Regions from separate parts of the Streptomyces sp. RLA012 genome, predicted to be linked through region 2. Evidence: riboswitches for the same ligand, from Rfam matches in the RefSeq annotation. Region 2 holds a riboswitch; each other region holds the start of a gene.
The links. Region 2 has a riboswitch for cyclic di-AMP ahead of RV986_RS20780 (C40 family peptidase). Riboswitches for the same ligand answer to the same signal wherever they lie in the genome.
Positions count from the first base shown of each region.

Region 1 (4,204 bases), 1.5 Mb from region 2:
CGTCAGCTTCGCCAGTTCCGCGTCCGTGAGGGTCAGGTCCGCCACCGCCAGCAGCGCCGGAAGCTGCTCGACCGTCCGTGCCGAGGCGATGGGCGCCGCGACCGTCGGCCGGGCGGCGAGCCAGGCCAGGGCGACCGTGGCGACCTCGGCGTCGTGGGCCCCGGCGACCTCGTCGAGGGCGGCCAGGACGCGGATGCCGCGCTCGGATTCGAGGTGCTTGCCGGCGCCCGCGGCCCGCGCGGAGTCGACCGTCGTACCCGGGCGGTACTTGCCGGTGAGGAAGCCGGACGCGAGCGCGTAGTACGGGACGGCGGCCAGGCCGGTCCGGGAGGCGACCTCCTGGAGCGGGCCCTCGTAGGTGTCGCGCGAGACGAGGTTGTAGTGCGGCTGGAGGGCGACGTAGCGCGCGAGGCCCTCGCGGTCGGAGAACTCCACGGACTCCGCGAGCCGCTCGGCGGAGATGTTGGAGGCGGCGATCTCCCGGACCTTGCCGGCCCGGACCAGCTCGTCGAGCGCGCCGATGATCTCCTCGACCGGCACCGAGGTGTCGTCGAAGTGGGTGTAGTAGAGGTCGATGTAGTCCGTGCCGAGGCGGCGCAGCGAGGCGTCGGCAGCGGCCTTGATGTTCGCCGGGGACAGGCCCTTGTACTCGGGGTGGCTGGCGACCTTGGTCGCCAGGACGACATCGGAGCGGTTGCCGCGCGCGGCGAACCACTTGCCGATGATCGTCTCCGATTCGCCGCCCGAGTTGCCGGGAACCCAGGCCGAGTAGCCGTCGGCGGTGTCGACGAAGTTGCCGCCCCCGGCCGTGTACGCGTCGAGCACGGCGAAGGACTGCGCCTCGTCCGCGGTCCAGCCGAAGACGTTGCCGCCGAGGGCGAGCGGGAAGACCTCCAGGCCGGAGGAACCGAGCTTGCGAAGAGAAGTCATGCCTCAATTCAACACCCGTACCGGACTGACGTATTCCGCACTCAGGCCTGCCGCCGCACCACTGGCGTCAGGGGTTCAGGCCCTTGCTCTGCAGCCACGCCATCGGGTCGATCGCGCTGCCGGCGCCGGGGTGGACCTCCAGGTGCAGGTGCGGCCCGGTCACGTTGCCGGTCGCGCCCACGCGCCCGATGACCTCACCGGTGGCCACCTTCTGCCCCACGCCGACACTGATGGAGGACTGGTGACAGAACCACAGCTCCGTGCCGTCGTCGAGGGTGAGGATCGTGCGGTAGCCGTACGAGCCGGCCCAGCCCGCCTCGGTGACGGTGCCGCTGTGGATCGCCTTGATCAGCGTGCCGGTGGGGGCCGCGAAGTCGAGGCCGGTGTGGTAGCCGGAGGACCACATGGAGCCGGCGTCGCCGAAGCGGGAGGTCAGGGTGTACGAGGAGGTCGGCAGCGTGTAGCTCTTGGCGAGCTCGGCGAGGCGCGCGGCCTCGGCCTTCTGCTTGGCCTCGTCGGCCGCCTTCTGCTTCGCGGCGGCGGCCTTGGCCTTGGCGTCGTCCTGCTGCTGGGCGGCCAGCGCGACCGCCTTCTTCGTGGCGGCGGCCTCGGCGGCGGCCTGGGCCGCGTTGTCGACCTGGTCCTGCTGCGCCTCGGCCTGCTGGATGATGCGGGCGCGCAGCGCCTCGCCCGCGTCCTTGTTGCCCTGCGCGGCGTCGGCAGTCGTCACACCGGCGCTGGTGAGCGGGGTGGCGGAGCCCTTCGGCGTGCTGGAGCCGCCGTCGGAGATCAACGCCTTGGCGGACTGGGTGACCGAGGCCAGGTCGGGCAGCGAGATGGACACCGGGGGCTTGCCGGGCGCCGCGGTGGCCATGCCACCCGCGCCGACGGCGGCTATGACGCCGACGCCCAGAACCGTGGAGCTACGGGCGAGTCCGCCCCCGCGCTGCTTGGAGACGCGGTGCCGGCCGCGGACGGGACGGACGGAATCCGCGGTGGGATTCCACTCCTCCCAGGGGCCCTCGTCCTTGCCGTCCTTGCCGTAGGCGTAGCCAAAAGTCTGAGTGTCGCTCGGCGCGAACGAAGTGGGCTGGGCGGGCCGGTTGGACGCCACGTGGGCGTGCTCCTTTCCTTCCTTCTCGCCTACCGGGTTAGCTGACGGGTTCGGAGCAGGAAGGTCTCCTACGCGCGTCAACCCACGGTGTCTCCACCGTGAAAGACGCTCGATTCACCCCAAGTTGGTGGTTCCCCGGTTCCCTTGCGGGATTCGGCGCGTGCGCACGGAGCCGACTCTTGTGACGGCTGGGACGACCGCGCTGCGTTATCGAACGTTAATAGACTCGGGTACCGGATTCCAAGCCGTTCGTGCTGATCATTAACGACTCTTGGCCAGGACTTACAGGTCACGACCGGCGAAAATCGGGGCGAGTTGGCCGCGCGCCCCCACTTCCGGGTTGCTTGACGGTGCGTCACCTGTTACGCGGAGGGACATCGCCCGATCACCCCTCGTGACAATGATCAAGAAGGCCTCCGTGGCGGGCACGGCCGCCGTACGGCGAGCAGCGCCATGTCGTCCGTCAGGGCGCCGCCCGTGTACCGGCGGACCTCCTCCGCGAGCGTGGTCAGCAGGGCGTCGGGACCCGGGAAGGTCCGGCCGGCCAGGCGCGCGGCCGGGTCGTAGAAGCGCCCGTGCGCGTCGCGCGCCTCGGACAGGCCGTCCGTGTGGAGCAGGAACATGGCACCGTGCGGGAAGTGCGTCTCCTGCGCGCGGTCCGGCCAGGTGCCCAACTCGCCCATCCCGAGCGGCAGTGCGGGGTTCACGGCGGCGAGCGTGTCCAGCGTTCCGTCCGCGTGCAGGAGCAGCGGGGACGGATGGCCGCGGTTGACGATCCGTACGACATCGCCCTCGTGCGGGATCTCCGCGAGGACGGCGGTGGTGAACCCCTCGGAGGCGTCGAGGTCGTCGCGCCGGGTACCCCCGCGGGTCAGCGCCCGCTCCAGCCGCTGTGCGACCGCCTCCAGGGTCGTCTCCTGCTCGGCCGCCTCCCGGAACGCCCCGATGACCACCGCCACGACGGCCACCGCGCCCATGCCCTTCCCGCGTACGTCGCCCACGATCAGCCGTACACCGTGCGGGGAGTCCTGCACCGCGTACAGGTCACCGCCGATGGACGCGCCCGCCTGCGCGGCCTCGTAGCGCGCCGCGACCTCCAGCCCGCCGATGCGTTCGTCGGGTTCCGGCAGTACGGCGCGCTGGGCCGCCTCGGCGATCTGGTGGGCCGAGGCGAGCCGTTCACCGGTGCGGCGCACGAGGATGTTGATGAGCACGGCCAGCGCGGCGACGGTCGCCACCGTGACGGCCTCCGTGATCGCGCCCACCCCGAGGGCGATACCGAGCTTGATATGGACCGCGAGCACCCCGGCGAGCGCCGCGACGCCGGTGAGCAGTGTGCCGCGCAGCGAGAAGAACGGGGCGGCCACGAGGGGCGCGGCCGTGAAGAGGGGGCCGGCGGTGAAGGCCGACGGGGTGTAGTAGTCGTAGACCATCCCTGCGACGATCAGCAGCGCGGGCAGCGCCCGTGCGACGGTCCGCGCGTCCGAGATCCCTCTCCGGTCCGCTCCGCCCGGTCCGGGCGTCGGTTCGTCCCCCGGCCCCGGATCGGGCACGGGGTCGCCGGGCGGCCGTCCACCTGACCGGTCGCTCGGCTCTCCGCGCGCCCCGTCATGCGGCTCGTCGGCCTGCTGCGCACCTCCTCGCTGCCCCACCCGTCCAGGTTTCCCGGAGCGGGGGCGGAGGGCGAATCCGGTGGCCCGACCGAGGGACGCACCGGGGTGGCGCCGATCAGGCGGGACACCTCTCGGTACCGCCGCATCCGTGGTGGTACCCGGCCGGGGCGATGACGGTCCCGCCGTGCGGCAGGAAGTCGCGGCCGCCGTGGCAGGCCCCGAGGAACAACGCGCACGCGGCGAGCAGCAGCGCGAGCGCCGATCCCTGCCGCATCAGCCACCGAAGACGACTCATAGTGATCGGAAGACTACAGAAAGTCGGCTCGGCAGGGAAAACTCGGCAAGGGAAACTCGGCAGGGAAGACTCAGCAGAGGGAACTCGACAGGGAGAGCTCGACGGGAGGCCTCGACGGGAGACTCCGACGGGAGACTTCGACGGGAGACTTCGACGGGAGAGGAAAAACCAAGGGCCGGAACTCGTTTCCGAGTTCCGGCCCTTGGCCTTCAGTAGCGGGGACAGGATTTGAACCTGCGACCTCTGGGTTAT
Region 1 covers NZ_JBWDPA010000002.1:6,068,841-6,073,044, reverse strand. The annotation lists gene RV986_RS27825 (aldo/keto reductase) at 1-930, opposite strand, end outside; gene RV986_RS27820 (M23 family metallopeptidase) at 998-2,044, opposite strand; cyclic di-AMP (ydaO/yuaA leader) riboswitch at 2,056-2,213, opposite strand; gene RV986_RS27815 (PP2C family protein-serine/threonine phosphatase) at 2,449-3,696, opposite strand; gene RV986_RS27810 (hypothetical protein) at 3,773-3,952, opposite strand; tRNA gene RV986_RS27805 (tRNA-Met) at 4,166-4,204, opposite strand, start outside.
Region 1: it holds a riboswitch for cyclic di-AMP, as region 2 does, so the genes downstream of both, RV986_RS27820 (M23 family metallopeptidase) here and RV986_RS20780 (C40 family peptidase) in region 2, are expected to answer to the same signal.

Region 2 (4,204 bases):
CTGACAGCTCCTCCAGGTCCACGGCTCTCTCCCCTCAGGTCCACGGCTCCCTCCAGGGCCGCGGCTTCCGCGACCACTGTGCCTCCCGTGAGCGCCGTGCCTTCCGCGAGTGCTACGCCTACGCCTCCCGCGGGCGCGTGACGGTTCCGGCCGCCACCACCAGCCACGCCGCCACCGCGATCCACAGCAGCACCTGTCCGAGCCCCTTGAGCCACAGGACGTCGAGGGCGGTCGCGACCGACAGGGCCGCCACCGCCGTCATGCCCATCGGGAACACGGTCGCCCAGCGCCGCACGTCGTGGCGCAGGCGAGGCCGCAGCAGTTCCGCGACGGCCAGGACGACGTAGAAGCCCAGCGCGAGCGCGAGCAGGCCGCCGCTCACGCCGTGCAGCACGCGGTTGTCGTCGTCGTTCCACAGGTACGGGTTCGCCCGGTGTGCGCCGATCAGCTCCGCCCCGGCCAGCGCCGAGATGGCCAGCGCACCGCCGGCGATCCAGTGGTCCCCGGCCCCCACAGCGACCTCGCGATAGTCGAAGTACAGCAGCGCCACCACATACAGCACGATCCCCAGCCAGAACAGCACCAGCGCGGCGTGCGCCAGCCAGTCCGCGCGTACCGCCGGGGCGAGCGCGGCGGCCAGCACCGCGAGCCCCTCCGTGGCCACACACCCGAGGAACACCGCTCCGGGCGTACGAGGCCGCAGACGCCGTACGACCAGGAGGAGCAGCCCGGGCCAGAGCACGGCCGACAGGGCGAGCAGGGCCTCGGCCGGTACCTCCCAGCCGAGCGCGACCAGCCGGGTGCCGAGCACGGTGGTCGCCGCGACCGCGGTGAGCGCGGCGGGCGTGCCGGCCTCCGTGACCCACCGCTCCCGCTCGCGCAGCAGCCGTACGACGAAGTCCGCGGCGAGCCCGAGCCAGCCGAGGGCCGTCAGGGCCAGCGCGATCCGGGAGAGCGTCTCGTGGCCGGTCAGCCGCAGCCCGACCGAGATGATGCCGGTGGCCAGCACGGCGGCTCCGGCGCCGGGCGAACACTCCGCCCACCCGGTGCGCAGTCGGGCCGACCAGATGCGGGGCGGGGAGGTGGCTGGCATGGGCCCGATGCTAGGGACCTTCGAGCGGGTTGCCCGCGGGGCACGCGCGCGTGGAGCTCGATCAGCCCTCACGCGCGCGTGCCCGGCGCCGTAGCGCTACGCCGGACGCACCACGCTGTGGATGATCGACTCGCCGCCGTAGAAGATCGACTCCTCGCGGACGTACGCACCCGGCTTGGGCGCGTGGATCATCATGCCGTTGCCGATGTACAGGCCGACGTGGCTGATGTCGTCGTAGAAGAAGACGAGGTCACCGGGCCTGATGTCGGAGAGAGGGACGGTGCTGCCCGCTTTGACCTGGTCATAGGTGGTGCGCGGGAGGCTGACGCCCGCGGCCTTCCAGGCGGCCTGGGTGAGGCCGGAGCAGTCGTACGAGCCCGGCCCGGTCGCGCCCCACACGTACGGCTTGCCGATCTGGGTGCGGGCGAAGGCGATGGCCTTGTCGGCCTTGACGGTGTAGGAGGCGTCGGTGGCCGAGGTGCCGGTGGTCCCGGTGGTGCCGGTGGTCCCCGTGGTTCCGGAGGTGCTTGTGGTGCCGGAGCCCGTCTGCTGCTGGGCCGCCGCCTCCTGGGCCTTCTTCTCCGCCGCGGCCTGTTGCTGCGCCAGCTCCGCCGCCTTGCGGTCGGCCGCCTCCCGCTTCTTCTGCTCGATCGCCGCGAGCCGCGCCTTCTCCTCGGCGGTCAGCTTGGAGAGCAGGTCGCGCGCCTCCGCCAGCTTGCGCTGCACGTCGGCCTTGGACGTCTTCAGCGCGCTCTGCGTCGTGGTGAGCGTCTGCAGGCTCTCGGAGGCCTCCGCGCGCTTCTTCGTGGTGGCGGCCTGCTCGGTGACGTAGTCGTCGACGGCCGCCTTCTGGCGGGTGGTCAGACGGTCCATCAGCTGGGTCTGGTCGAAGTAGTCCTGCGGATTGTCGGCCAGCAGGAAGCTCGCGGTGTCGGGGGCGGCGGCACCGGTGCGGTACTGGGCCGCGGCGAACGAACCCAGCTCCTCACGCGCGGTGTTCAGCTTCTCGGTGCGCTGGGCCACGTCGTCGAGGAGGGAGTCGACCCGCTTGCGCTGCTGCGCGGTCTTCTCCCGGGTCGCGTTGTACTTGTCGGTCGCCGTCTCGGCCTGGTGGTAGAGGTCGTCGACCTTCTTCTCGACCTCTTCGACGCTCGGCTTGGAATCGGCCGAGGGCGCGGCGTTCGCCGTCTGGGAGAGCAGGGCCACGGAGGTGAGGGCCGCCGTGGCGAGGGCAGGGGTCCGTATACCCGCTATGCGCGTACCCATAGGACTCCACTTGCGATGCGACGCCAAGAGAGGCGACTCCTTCCGTCCTCCGCCTACCGAGTTAGCTGTCGGGTTCGGGCGGGTGCTTCCGGAAGGTTTGCCCTACGGTCCTTGCCCCGTGGGACAATTGGACCGATTCACCCCAAAGTCGGTTGGGTCCCCGGCTCCGGCTGCCTCGTGGGCGTACCGGACTCGGCGGAGACCGCACGGCCCGACGACGTTCGCCGGTTGCTGTCGAGCGGTCTGCCGGGCACGCTAGCCAACTCATAAGTGTTCTGTGAAGTTTGATGTGCGATATGCCCGATACATTTTCGTGACCTTGATGTTGGGTGCCGCTGGTCGTGGCTGACCGTAAGGGAATGGATCTAGGCGGTGACGGCGGGGTGCGGAGGGGGAGGGACGGCCCGCGGCCACGGAAAAACCGGTCGGGTTTCCAGGGTGGCCGCGGGTTGTCAGTGGGGCGGCCTAAACTCGGAGAGCGATGAGCAGCCTCTTTGACGACAGCTTCCTGGCGGACCTCCAGCCCTCCGGGGCCCACGAGGAAGAGCCCCCGCCGCCGCCCGAGGACGGGGCGCCGGAGCCGCTTCCGGACGACTTGTTCGGCGGCCGTTTCGACGTGCCCGCGAGCCGGGACGCGTACTACCGCGACGGCGCGCCCCGCCCCGCCGTGGACCCGGCGGCCCTGCTGGACGGGCTGAACGAGAACCAGCGTGCGGCCGTGGTGCACTCCGGCTCCCCCCTGCTCATCGTGGCCGGCGCCGGCTCCGGCAAGACCCGGGTGCTCACGCACCGGATCGCGCATCTGCTGGGCGAGCGCCAGGTCCACCCCGGCCAGATCCTCGCGATCACCTTCACGAACAAGGCCGCGGGCGAGATGAAGGAGCGCGTCGAGCACCTCGTCGGCCCGCGCGCCCACGCGATGTGGGTGATGACCTTCCACAGCGCGTGTGTGCGGATCCTGCGCCGGGAGAGCAAGCAGCTCGGCTTCACGTCGTCCTTCTCGATCTACGACGCCGCCGACAGCAAGCGTCTGATGGCGCTCGTCTGCCGTGATCTGGACCTCGATCCGAAGCGCTTCCCGCCGAAGTCCTTCAGCGCCAAGATCTCGAACCTGAAGAACGAGCTGATCGACGAGGAGGACTTCGCCGCCCAGGCCGCCGACGGTTTCGAGAAGACCCTCGCCCAGGCCTACGCGATGTACCAGTCGCGGCTGCGTGAGGCCAACGCGCTCGACTTCGACGACCTGATCATGACCACGGTCAACCTGCTGCGCGCCTTCCCGGACGTCGCCGAGCACTACCGCCGCCGCTTCCGCCACGTCCTGGTCGACGAGTACCAGGACACGAACCACGCGCAGTACGCCCTGGTCAGGGAGCTCGTCGGCCCGGCCGCCGCCGACGACCGGCCCGAGGACGTGCCGTCCGCCGCGGGCGACCTCGGCCCCGCCGAGCTGTGCGTCGTGGGCGACGCCGACCAGTCGATCTACGCCTTCCGCGGCGCGACCATCCGCAACATCCTCCAGTTCGAGGAGGACTACCCGGACGCGACGACGATCCTCCTCGAACAGAACTACCGCTCGACCCAGACGATCCTGTCCGCCGCCAACGCGGTCATCGAGCGCAACGAATCCCGCCGCCCCAAGAACCTGTGGACCAACGCGGGCGCCGGTTCGAACATCACCGGGTATGTCGCCGACACCGAGCACGACGAGGCCCAGTTCGTCGCCGACGAGATAGACCGTCTCACCGACGCGGGCGAGGCCAAGGCGGGCGACGTCGCCGTCTTCTACCGTACGAACGCCCAGTCCCGTGTCTTCGAAGAAGTCTTCATCCGTGTCGGCCTGCC
Region 2 covers NZ_JBWDPA010000002.1:4,600,325-4,604,528, reverse strand. The annotation lists gene RV986_RS20790 (hypothetical protein) at 1-4, shown strand, start outside; gene RV986_RS20785 (tellurite resistance/C4-dicarboxylate transporter family protein) at 119-1,093, opposite strand; gene RV986_RS20780 (C40 family peptidase) at 1,190-2,386, opposite strand; cyclic di-AMP (ydaO/yuaA leader) riboswitch at 2,395-2,567, opposite strand; gene RV986_RS20775 (ATP-dependent DNA helicase) at 2,841-4,204, shown strand, end outside.

Region 3 (4,204 bases), 3.0 Mb from region 2:
CCAGCGCGCGTACGTCATCCCGGACGCGGACCAGGACCGGCCGGTGCTGTTCAACTCCTGGGAGGCCACCCACTTCGACATCTCCGAGGAGCAGCAGCGGGAGCTGGCCCGGCGGGCCGCGGCGATGGGTGTCGAGCTGTTCGTGGTCGACGACGGCTGGTTCGGGGAGCGGACCAGCGACCGCGCCGGGCTCGGTGACTGGTCGCCCAACCCGGACCGCTTCCCGCAGGGGCTGAAGCCGCTCGCCGACGACGTGCACGCGCTCGGTATGCAGTTCGGGATCTGGGTCGAACCGGAAATGGTCAACCCGGACAGCGAGCTGTATCGCGCGCACCCCGACTGGGTGCAGTTCCAACCGGGGCGAACCAGGACGGAGTTCCGCAATCAGCTCGTACTGAATCTCGCCCGCCCGGACGTCCAGGAGTATCTGTGGGAGCAGCTCGACGGTCTGCTCTCCGGCGCCCCGATCGACTATGTGAAATGGGACTTCAACCGCTGTTTCACGGACGCCGGTTGGCCGGGTGAGCCGTACCCGCAGAAGCTGTGGGTCGAGCACGTGGAGGCCCTGTACGCGCTGCTGGACCGGCTGCGGGCCGCGCATCCCGGGGTCGCCTTCGAGTCCTGCTCCGGCGGTGGCGGCCGGATCGACCTCGGCATCATGGCGCGTACGGACGAGGTGTGGACCTCCGACAACACCGACCCGCTCGACCGGCTCGCGATCCAGTACGGCTTCAGCCAGGTCCACCCTGCCCGGATCATGTCGGCCTGGGTCACCGACAGCCCGAACGCACAGCTCAATGGGCGTGTCAGCTCGCTGCGTCTCCGGTTTGTGAGCGCCATGGCCGGGGTGCTCGGGGTCGGCGGCGATCTGGCCGAGTGGAGCGAGCAGGAACTCGTCGAGGCGCGGGACTGGGTGAAGCTCTACAAAGAGATCCGGCCGGTCGTGCAGCGCGGCGACCTCTACCGGCTGCGCCCTCCGGAGGGCGGGTCGAGTGCGGTCCAGTACGTCCGCGGTGACGAGACCGTCGTCCTGGCCTGGCTCCAGGCCCAGCATTTCGGTGAGCAGGTCGCCCCGCTCCGGCTGCGTGGCCTCGATCCGGGTGCCGCGTACGAATGCCGCGAAACGGGTGAAGTGCATCGGGGTGCGGTGCTGCTGCACCACGGGCTGCGGACGGGCCTGCGAGGCGACCTCGACGCGGCAGTTATCCGACTGCGTCGCGTGTGACTGTTCTGTCCTGAAACGCAGCCTTCATTCCAACTGGCCCTGGAATGAAGCATCGTGGTTCGGCGTGCGTGAGCAGCGTCATATTCGTGACGATGTGTTGCGGCCGCTCTCGCCCAATCCGCCCGAATTTCAGGGCGGTTGAGGGACGAAAACATCCCCCGTTCACGGAGGGTGACGGGAATTCCGGCCTGGATCAAGAAAGGCACGTACACAGAAAAGCCACATGGTTGGCGATGCGCTCCCATCTCGCCTACGTTCGCCCTCAATCCGGACGGACGCCCAATCCTGCCGCCGCCCGGAATCCGCACACCCACCCGTACCCGGCAGGAGCGGGGGACCCACAGGTAGGACGCCTGTTCCGGTCTCCGGAACGGCTAGGGGTACAGCCGCGTGGCCGCGCGGCCGGGCATCTCCAGCCCGCACCCGACAGCTCACCCCGCAGGCGCCGGAGAGGAATTCGTCATGCCCGCGAAGGGTAAGCACCGCCGTCCCAAGTCCCAGCGTTTCACCCGCTCGATCGCCGTGGCCGGAACCGGTGGTGCCGCGCTCGCGCTGCCGCTGATGGGGGCATCCGGCGCCCACGCCGCCACTCCGGCGACCGCCGTTTCCTCGGCTCCGGAAAAGACCGCGGCGGTATCCGAAAAGACCGCGACGGTTGCGGAAAAGGCAGCGACGATTTCGGAAAAGACCGGGACCGTCACTTCCACCGGCGCGACAAAGACCTATGCGGTAAAGGCCGGCGACTGGCTGGCGAAGATCGCCGACCAGCAGAACGTCGCAGGCGGCTGGCAGCGGCTCTACTCCGACAACCGCCAGGCCATCGGCGGCGACCCGTCGTTGATCCACCCGGGCCTGAAGCTGACGATCGGCGAGAAGGCGGCGTCGACCGGCGGCACCAAGCCGTCGACCCAGTCGCCGACCTCGTCGTCCAAGCGGTCGTCCTCCAAGGCCTCCTCCAAGGCATCCACCCAGTCGGCCACAGGGTCGGCCGGCGTGGCGAGTACGCCCAAGGCCCGGGCCGCCGACAGTTCCGGCTACACCCTGCCGGTCGAGGGCGCCGTCATCGGCACCGGCTACAAGGTGGCCGGCGGCATGTGGTCCAGCGGCTACCACACCGGCGTGGACTTCGTGGTCCCGACCGGCACCACCATCAAGTCCATCGCCGCGGGTACGGTCGTCTCGGCCGGCTGGGGCGGCGCCTACGGCAACCAGGTCGTCATCCGGCACGCCGACGGCAGCTATTCGCAGTACGCCCATATGTCCGCCCTCTCCGTCTCGGCGGGGCAGACCGTGGCCGAGGGGCGGCGGATCGGCCTCTCCGGCGCGACCGGCAACGTCACCGGCCCGCATCTGCACTTCGAGATCCGCACCACGCCGAGCTACGGCTCCGACGTGGACCCCGTCGCGTACCTGCGTTCGCACGGTGTCGCCGTCGGCTGACGCCCGCCGCGCCCCCTAGTGATCATGGAGCGCTCCATAAGCGCTCCATAAGCGCTCCATGATCAGCGCATTGCGGTCTTGTGGCAGCGGGGCGCGCGGTCTCGACACCGTGCGGGAGTGGCTCCACAGTGATCTCTGTAAGCGCTTTCTGCGTCTTCGGAGGTCCCAGTGCCCGACGCCCACGCCGACGCCGCCCGGGGCGGTGGGAACGGGGCCGACGACCCGGCGCCCGCCGCGATCGGCGGGTCGGGCCGAGGTGTTGGCGCGCATGGCGGAGGGCGTGAGCTTCGCCGACGGCGAGCGGGTGTCCGCCGACTCGCCCGCGAACCAGTTCGTTTCGGTGGTCGACGGGTGGACGGTCGCGGAGCCTTCCGGATCCTCTTCCGGGCCTGGGGCCTCAACTGCGCCGACCTGGACCGGCGTTGGACGTACGTCGTCCCGTCCGGCAGTGGCGCCCCCGGCTTCCATCGGATCCGGACCGTCGACGTCGACCAGGGCATCTCCGGTCGACGTACACGGACCACTGCCAGGGCGCCGAGACCCGGCGGGTGCCGAAGCCCGCCGGGCATCACCGCTCCGCCCGTCCTCGCCACCACCCCGCGTACGGAAGGAACCTCATGACCACCCGCAGAGCCTTCACGACCCTGGCCGCCGGTGCCGCCCTGGCGACGCTCGTCCCGGCCGCCGCCGCGAGTGCCTCGCCGCGCCACCGCCGGGGCCGGCTCATCGCCCGCGACGGCTTCCGGCACGGCCTCGGCCAATGGGCCAGCGAACTGCAGGACGGGGGCACGGTCACCGCCTCGCGCGGCGTCCTGGAGATCGACGTGCCGAGCGGCGCGACGGTCTGGTTCAAGAAGCGGCTCGCGGGGCCGTACGTCGTCGAGTACACCGCCACGCCGGTCTCCGAGGGTGGTGTCAACGACCGGGTCTCCGACCTCAACAACTTCTGGAACGCCGTCGACGTACGTTCCCCGGACGACCTCTTCGCCACGCCACGCGGCGGCGCCCTCGCCGAATACGACTACCTGAAGACGTACTACGTCGGGTACGGCGCCAACACCAACACGACGACGCGGCTGCGCCGGTACGTGGGGGAGGCGGGCGTCCGCCCGCTGATCTACGACTACACGCAGCCGCTTCTGACGGCCAACGAGCCCCACCGCGTCCGTATCGTCTCGGACGGCTCGACGGTCCAGTGGTGGAACAACGGGCGACCGGTCTTCGACTACCGCGACCCGGAGCCCTACACGAGCGGGCACTTCGCGTTCCGGACCACCTGGAGTCACTTCCGGATCACGGACTTCCAGGTGTGGCGGCTGTTCAACCACTCCTGAGAGTGCCTTATTCCGGATTAACCGACACTTTACGAGTGGCTTATCTCACCCCCCGTCAACCCTTTCTTACGGTCGCGTAGCTCACATCGAAAGGTGAATCATGGGCCGATGTGGCAGACGATTCGAAGAATGACAACAGATCAGTGATCGGGTCGTACGTGGCGGTGGGGGACAGCTTCACCGAAGGCGTCGGCGATCTCGGGCC
Region 3 covers NZ_JBWDPA010000002.1:1,625,163-1,629,366, reverse strand. The annotation lists gene RV986_RS07740 (alpha-galactosidase) at 1-1,225, shown strand, start outside; cyclic di-AMP (ydaO/yuaA leader) riboswitch at 1,527-1,683, shown strand; gene RV986_RS07735 (M23 family metallopeptidase) at 1,688-2,665, shown strand; gene RV986_RS07730 (hypothetical protein) at 3,017-3,286, shown strand; gene RV986_RS07725 (DUF6250 domain-containing protein) at 3,283-3,999, shown strand; gene RV986_RS07720 (SGNH/GDSL hydrolase family protein) at 4,143-4,204, shown strand, end outside.
Region 3: it holds a riboswitch for cyclic di-AMP, as region 2 does, so the genes downstream of both, RV986_RS07735 (M23 family metallopeptidase) here and RV986_RS20780 (C40 family peptidase) in region 2, are expected to answer to the same signal.

Region 4 (4,204 bases), 1.6 Mb from region 2:
CCACCGAAGTCGGATCCAGGCCGGGCTCCGACGCCGGGTTCGGGGCAGGATCGATGCCTGCTCCGGGCACGCTTCACGTTGTGGAACACTGGTCTAGACAACCCTGAACACCGAAGGGCAGCATCACATGGCTGAGCGCCGCGTCAACGTCGGCTGGGCCGAGGGCCTCCACGCCCGTCCCGCCTCCATCTTCGTCCGGGCGGCCACGGCCTCCGGTATCCCCGTGACGATCGCCAAGGCGGAGGGCAACCCCGTCAACGCGGCCTCCATGCTGGCGGTCCTCGGCCTGGGCGCCCAGGGCGGCGAGGAGATCGTCCTCGCCTCCGACGCCGAGGGCGCGGACGCCGCGCTCGACCGGCTGGCGAAGCTGGTGGCCGAGGGTCTCGAGGAGCTCCCCGAGACCGTCTGAAGATCCCGCCCGGCGGAGGTCGTCAATTGATCGTGGCGGCGGTCTTCACACCAAAAGACATCGCCCGGCACACATATCGAAGGGCTCGCCTGAAAACATCGGGCGGGCTCTTCGCTTTTTCGAATTGCGGGCAGCAAAAGTAATCCCCCGCGAATTACTCCTCTTTGTATACGGTGCCGGTGTTAATGCCGCAGGCCCGTCATGTTTACGGGATGTTGCGAAGTCCTCACACGCTCCGGGCGGTCTCCCCCGCCGGGAAAGCGCAGCCGGTGCGCGACCGTCGCGCGCTCGGTGTGCAGCGCCGTGACGGCCCGCGCCCGCTCACTGTCGCCGCGCGCCACCGCGTCCACGATCCCGCCGTGCTCCGCCCAGGACTCGGCCGGATTGGCCGGCGCCTCGACCGCGTACATCCAGGCGATCTTGTGCCGCAGCTGGCCCAGCGTGGAGGTCAGCGCGGGGCTTCCGGACGCCTGTGCGAGCGTCTCGTGGAACCAGCCGCCCAGCGAGCGCAGATCCTCGCTGTTCCCCCTCCTGGCCCGCTCCTGACCCAGCCTGACCAGGCCTCGCAGCACCTTGAGGTGGGCCTCGGTACGGCGCTGCGCGGCCCTGGCGGCGCCCAGCGGCTCCAGGAGCATGCGCATCTCCAGCAGGTCCGCGGCCTCCTGCTCGGTGGGCTCCGCGACACAGGCGCCCGCGTGGCGGCGGGTGACGACGAAGCCTTCGGCCTCCAGGGTGCGCAGGGCCTCGCGCACGGGGACGCGCGAGACGCCGTAGCGTCGCGCGAGCAGTTCCTCGGTGAGCCGGCTGCCGCGCTCGTAGACACCCGCGACGATGTCGTCGCGGATCGCCGTGCATACCGAGTGCGCGGGAATGCGCATGACCGGACCTCCGCCTTAATCCCCGCGAAACGCGGTCGATTGACGCTTGTTCACCGACTCTATTGCAGAGAACCGGAATTTCCGATGGCGGGCCGGAATCCATGGATATTTTTTGGACAGACAGCCGTTCGAAACGACGAAGCCCCGGCTCGGGGTGAGCCGGGGCTTCGGAAGTACTGACGCCGGTCGTCAGATGTTCACTCCGTGCGAGCGGAGGTAGCCGACGGGGTCCATGTCGGAGCCGTACTCCGCCGTCGTGCGCGCCTCGAAGTGGAGGTGCGGCCCGGTGGTGTTTCCGGTGGCCCCGGAGAGGCCTATCCGCTGCCCGGGGGTGACCGTCTGCCCCACGGAGACGCCGATGGACGACAGGTGCCCGTACATCGTGTAGGTGCCGTCGTTCATCTTGATGACGATCTGGTTGCCGTAGGCACCGCCCCAGCCGGCCGTGACGACCGTGCCGGAGCCGACGGCGTGCACCGAGGTTCCGGACGCGGCGTGGAAGTCGACACCGGTGTGGCTGCCGGACGACCAGAGGCTGCCGCCGGTCTTGTAGCCGGTGGAGATGTACGAGCCGGTGATCGGCAGGACGAAGGTGTTCAGGCGCTTGCGCTCGGCGGCACGGGCGGCGCGGTCCTTGGCCTCGCGCTCCTTCTTCGCCTCCAGGGCGGCCTGCTTCCGCGCGGCCTCCTCGGCCTGCTTCTTCGCGACGGCCTCGTCGGCGGCCTGCTGCTGGGCGGCGGCCTGCGCGTCGATCTTGGCGGCGACCGAGTCACCGATCGTGACGGCCTGGTTCAGCCCGGTCTGCTCGACGGAGGTGTCCGCGGCGAACGCCGGAGCGGCCAGGGTTCCGATGACACCGGTGGTGGTGAGCGCGGCGACGCCGACGGCGTTCGTGGTGGTGCGCTTCGCGCGGCTCGGACGCCGGTGTTTCCCGGGGCCACAGGTGAACGCCATGGAGAGGTTGATCCTTTCCTTCCCTCTCGCCTACCGGGTTAGCTGACGGGTTCGGAGCAGGAAGGTCTCCTACGGATCCCCTCTCGGGAGGGCGTCCGATTCACCCCAGGGACTGCGTGTGGGTCCCCGGCTCCCCTGGCTCGCGCCGTACGGGGACTCGGCGATGACTGTCCGGTGCCGCGGGCGCGGCGCACTGCCTGGCGAACAGCCGCACCGACGCTAAACGGGGCAACTTTCAATCGACAAACGGATCACGACTTTTGTAGTGCATGCCACAGGGCAGACAGGCAACCTCCCTATCAATACGGACATCTTGGGGCTCAAGTCCGGGCAGACGAGAGCCCGGGCGACTCTGCGGTCACCCGGGCCCCTGGGAGTCGTGCTGTTCTACTCCGCGTTCGGCTGCATGTTCTGTTCCGCGTTCTACTCCGCCGTCACGACGGTCACTTCACCGATTCCGAGAGCCTTGACGGGCTCCTCGATCTGCGCCGCGTCGCCCACCAGGACGGTCACCAGACGGTCCACCGGGAAGGCGCTCACGGCGGCCGCGGTGGCCTCCACGGTGCCGGTCGCGGCGAGCTGCTGGTACAGCGTCGCCTGGTAGTCGTCCGGCAGGTACTGCTCCACCTGGTCCGCGAGCGTTCCCGCGACGGCCGCCGCGGTCTCGAACTTGAGCGGTGCCACACCGACCAGGTTCTGCACGGCGACATCGCGCTCGGCGTCCGTCAGCCCCTCGGCGGCGAGGGTGCGCAGCACCTTCCAGAGGTCGTCGAGCGCCGGGCCGCTGTTCGGGGTGTCCACGGAGCCGCTGATGGCGAGCATCGCGATGCCGGTTCCGTCCGGCGCGGCGCGCAGGACCTGGCCGAACGCCCGCACACCGTAGGTGTAGCCCTTCTCCTCGCGCAGGACACGGTCCAGACGCGAGGTGAGGGTGCCACCGAGGCAGTAGGTGCCGAGCACCTGGGCGGGCCAGACGCGGTCGTGCCGGTCGGCGCCGACGCGGCCGATGAGCAGCTGCGTCTGCACCGCGCCCGGACGGTCCACGATGATCACCCGACCGGTGTCGTCCGCGGTCACCGACGGCACGGGGCGCGGCTCGGCGAACGAGCCGGTCCAGTCGCCGAGGGTCTCCGCGAGCAGCGCGTCGAGGTCGACACCGGTCAGGTCGCCGACGATCACGGCGGTGGCCGTGGCCGGGCGTACATGCCGGTCGTAGAAGGCGCGCACGGCCCCCGAGTCGATCTTCTGGACGGTCTCCTCGGTGCCCTGACGCGGGCGCGACATGCGCGAGGACGCCGGGAACAGCTGCTTGGAGAGCTCCTTGGCGGCGCGACGGGCCGGGTTGGCCGTCTCGTGCGGGATCTCGTCGAGCCGGTTGCGCACCAGCCGCTCGACCTCGCTGTCCGCGAAGGCCGGTGCCCTCAGGGCGTCGGCGAGCAGACCGAGCGCCTTGGGCAGGCGCGAGACGGGCACTTCGAGCGACAGCCGTACGCCGGGGTGGTCGGCGTGCGCGTCGAGGGTGGCGCCGCAGCGCTCCAGCTCGGCGGCGAACTCCTCGGCGGACAGCTTGTCGGTGCCCTCCGAGAAGGCACGCGCCATGATCGTGGCGACGCCGTCGAGGCCCGCGGGCTCGGCCTCCAGCGGCGCGGCGAGCAGCACCTCTACGGCGACGACCTGCTGGCCGGGACGGTGGCAGCGCAGCACGGTCAGGCCGTTGTCCAGTGTGCCGCGCTCGGGTGCGGGGAAGGCCCAGGGCTTGGGCCGGCCCGCCTGGGGCCGCGGGTGGAAGTCCATGGTGGCGAGCTCGGTCACTTCGCCGCCTCCTCGTCCTCTTCGGTGGTCTCGGCAGCGATCGGTTCGTACACCAGCACCGCACGGTTGTCGGGGCGCAGGCGGGACTTGGCGACCTCCTGGACCTCCTCGGCGGTGATGTCGAGGACGCGCTTCACGGCGGTCAGGGCGA
Region 4 covers NZ_JBWDPA010000002.1:3,014,660-3,018,863, forward strand. The annotation lists gene RV986_RS13825 (HPr family phosphocarrier protein) at 128-409, shown strand; gene RV986_RS13830 (GntR family transcriptional regulator) at 592-1,287, opposite strand; gene RV986_RS13835 (M23 family metallopeptidase) at 1,477-2,241, opposite strand; cyclic di-AMP (ydaO/yuaA leader) riboswitch at 2,254-2,414, opposite strand; gene RV986_RS13840 (M16 family metallopeptidase) at 2,665-4,053, opposite strand; gene RV986_RS13845 (M16 family metallopeptidase) at 4,050-4,204, opposite strand, start outside.
Region 4: it holds a riboswitch for cyclic di-AMP, as region 2 does, so the genes downstream of both, RV986_RS13835 (M23 family metallopeptidase) here and RV986_RS20780 (C40 family peptidase) in region 2, are expected to answer to the same signal.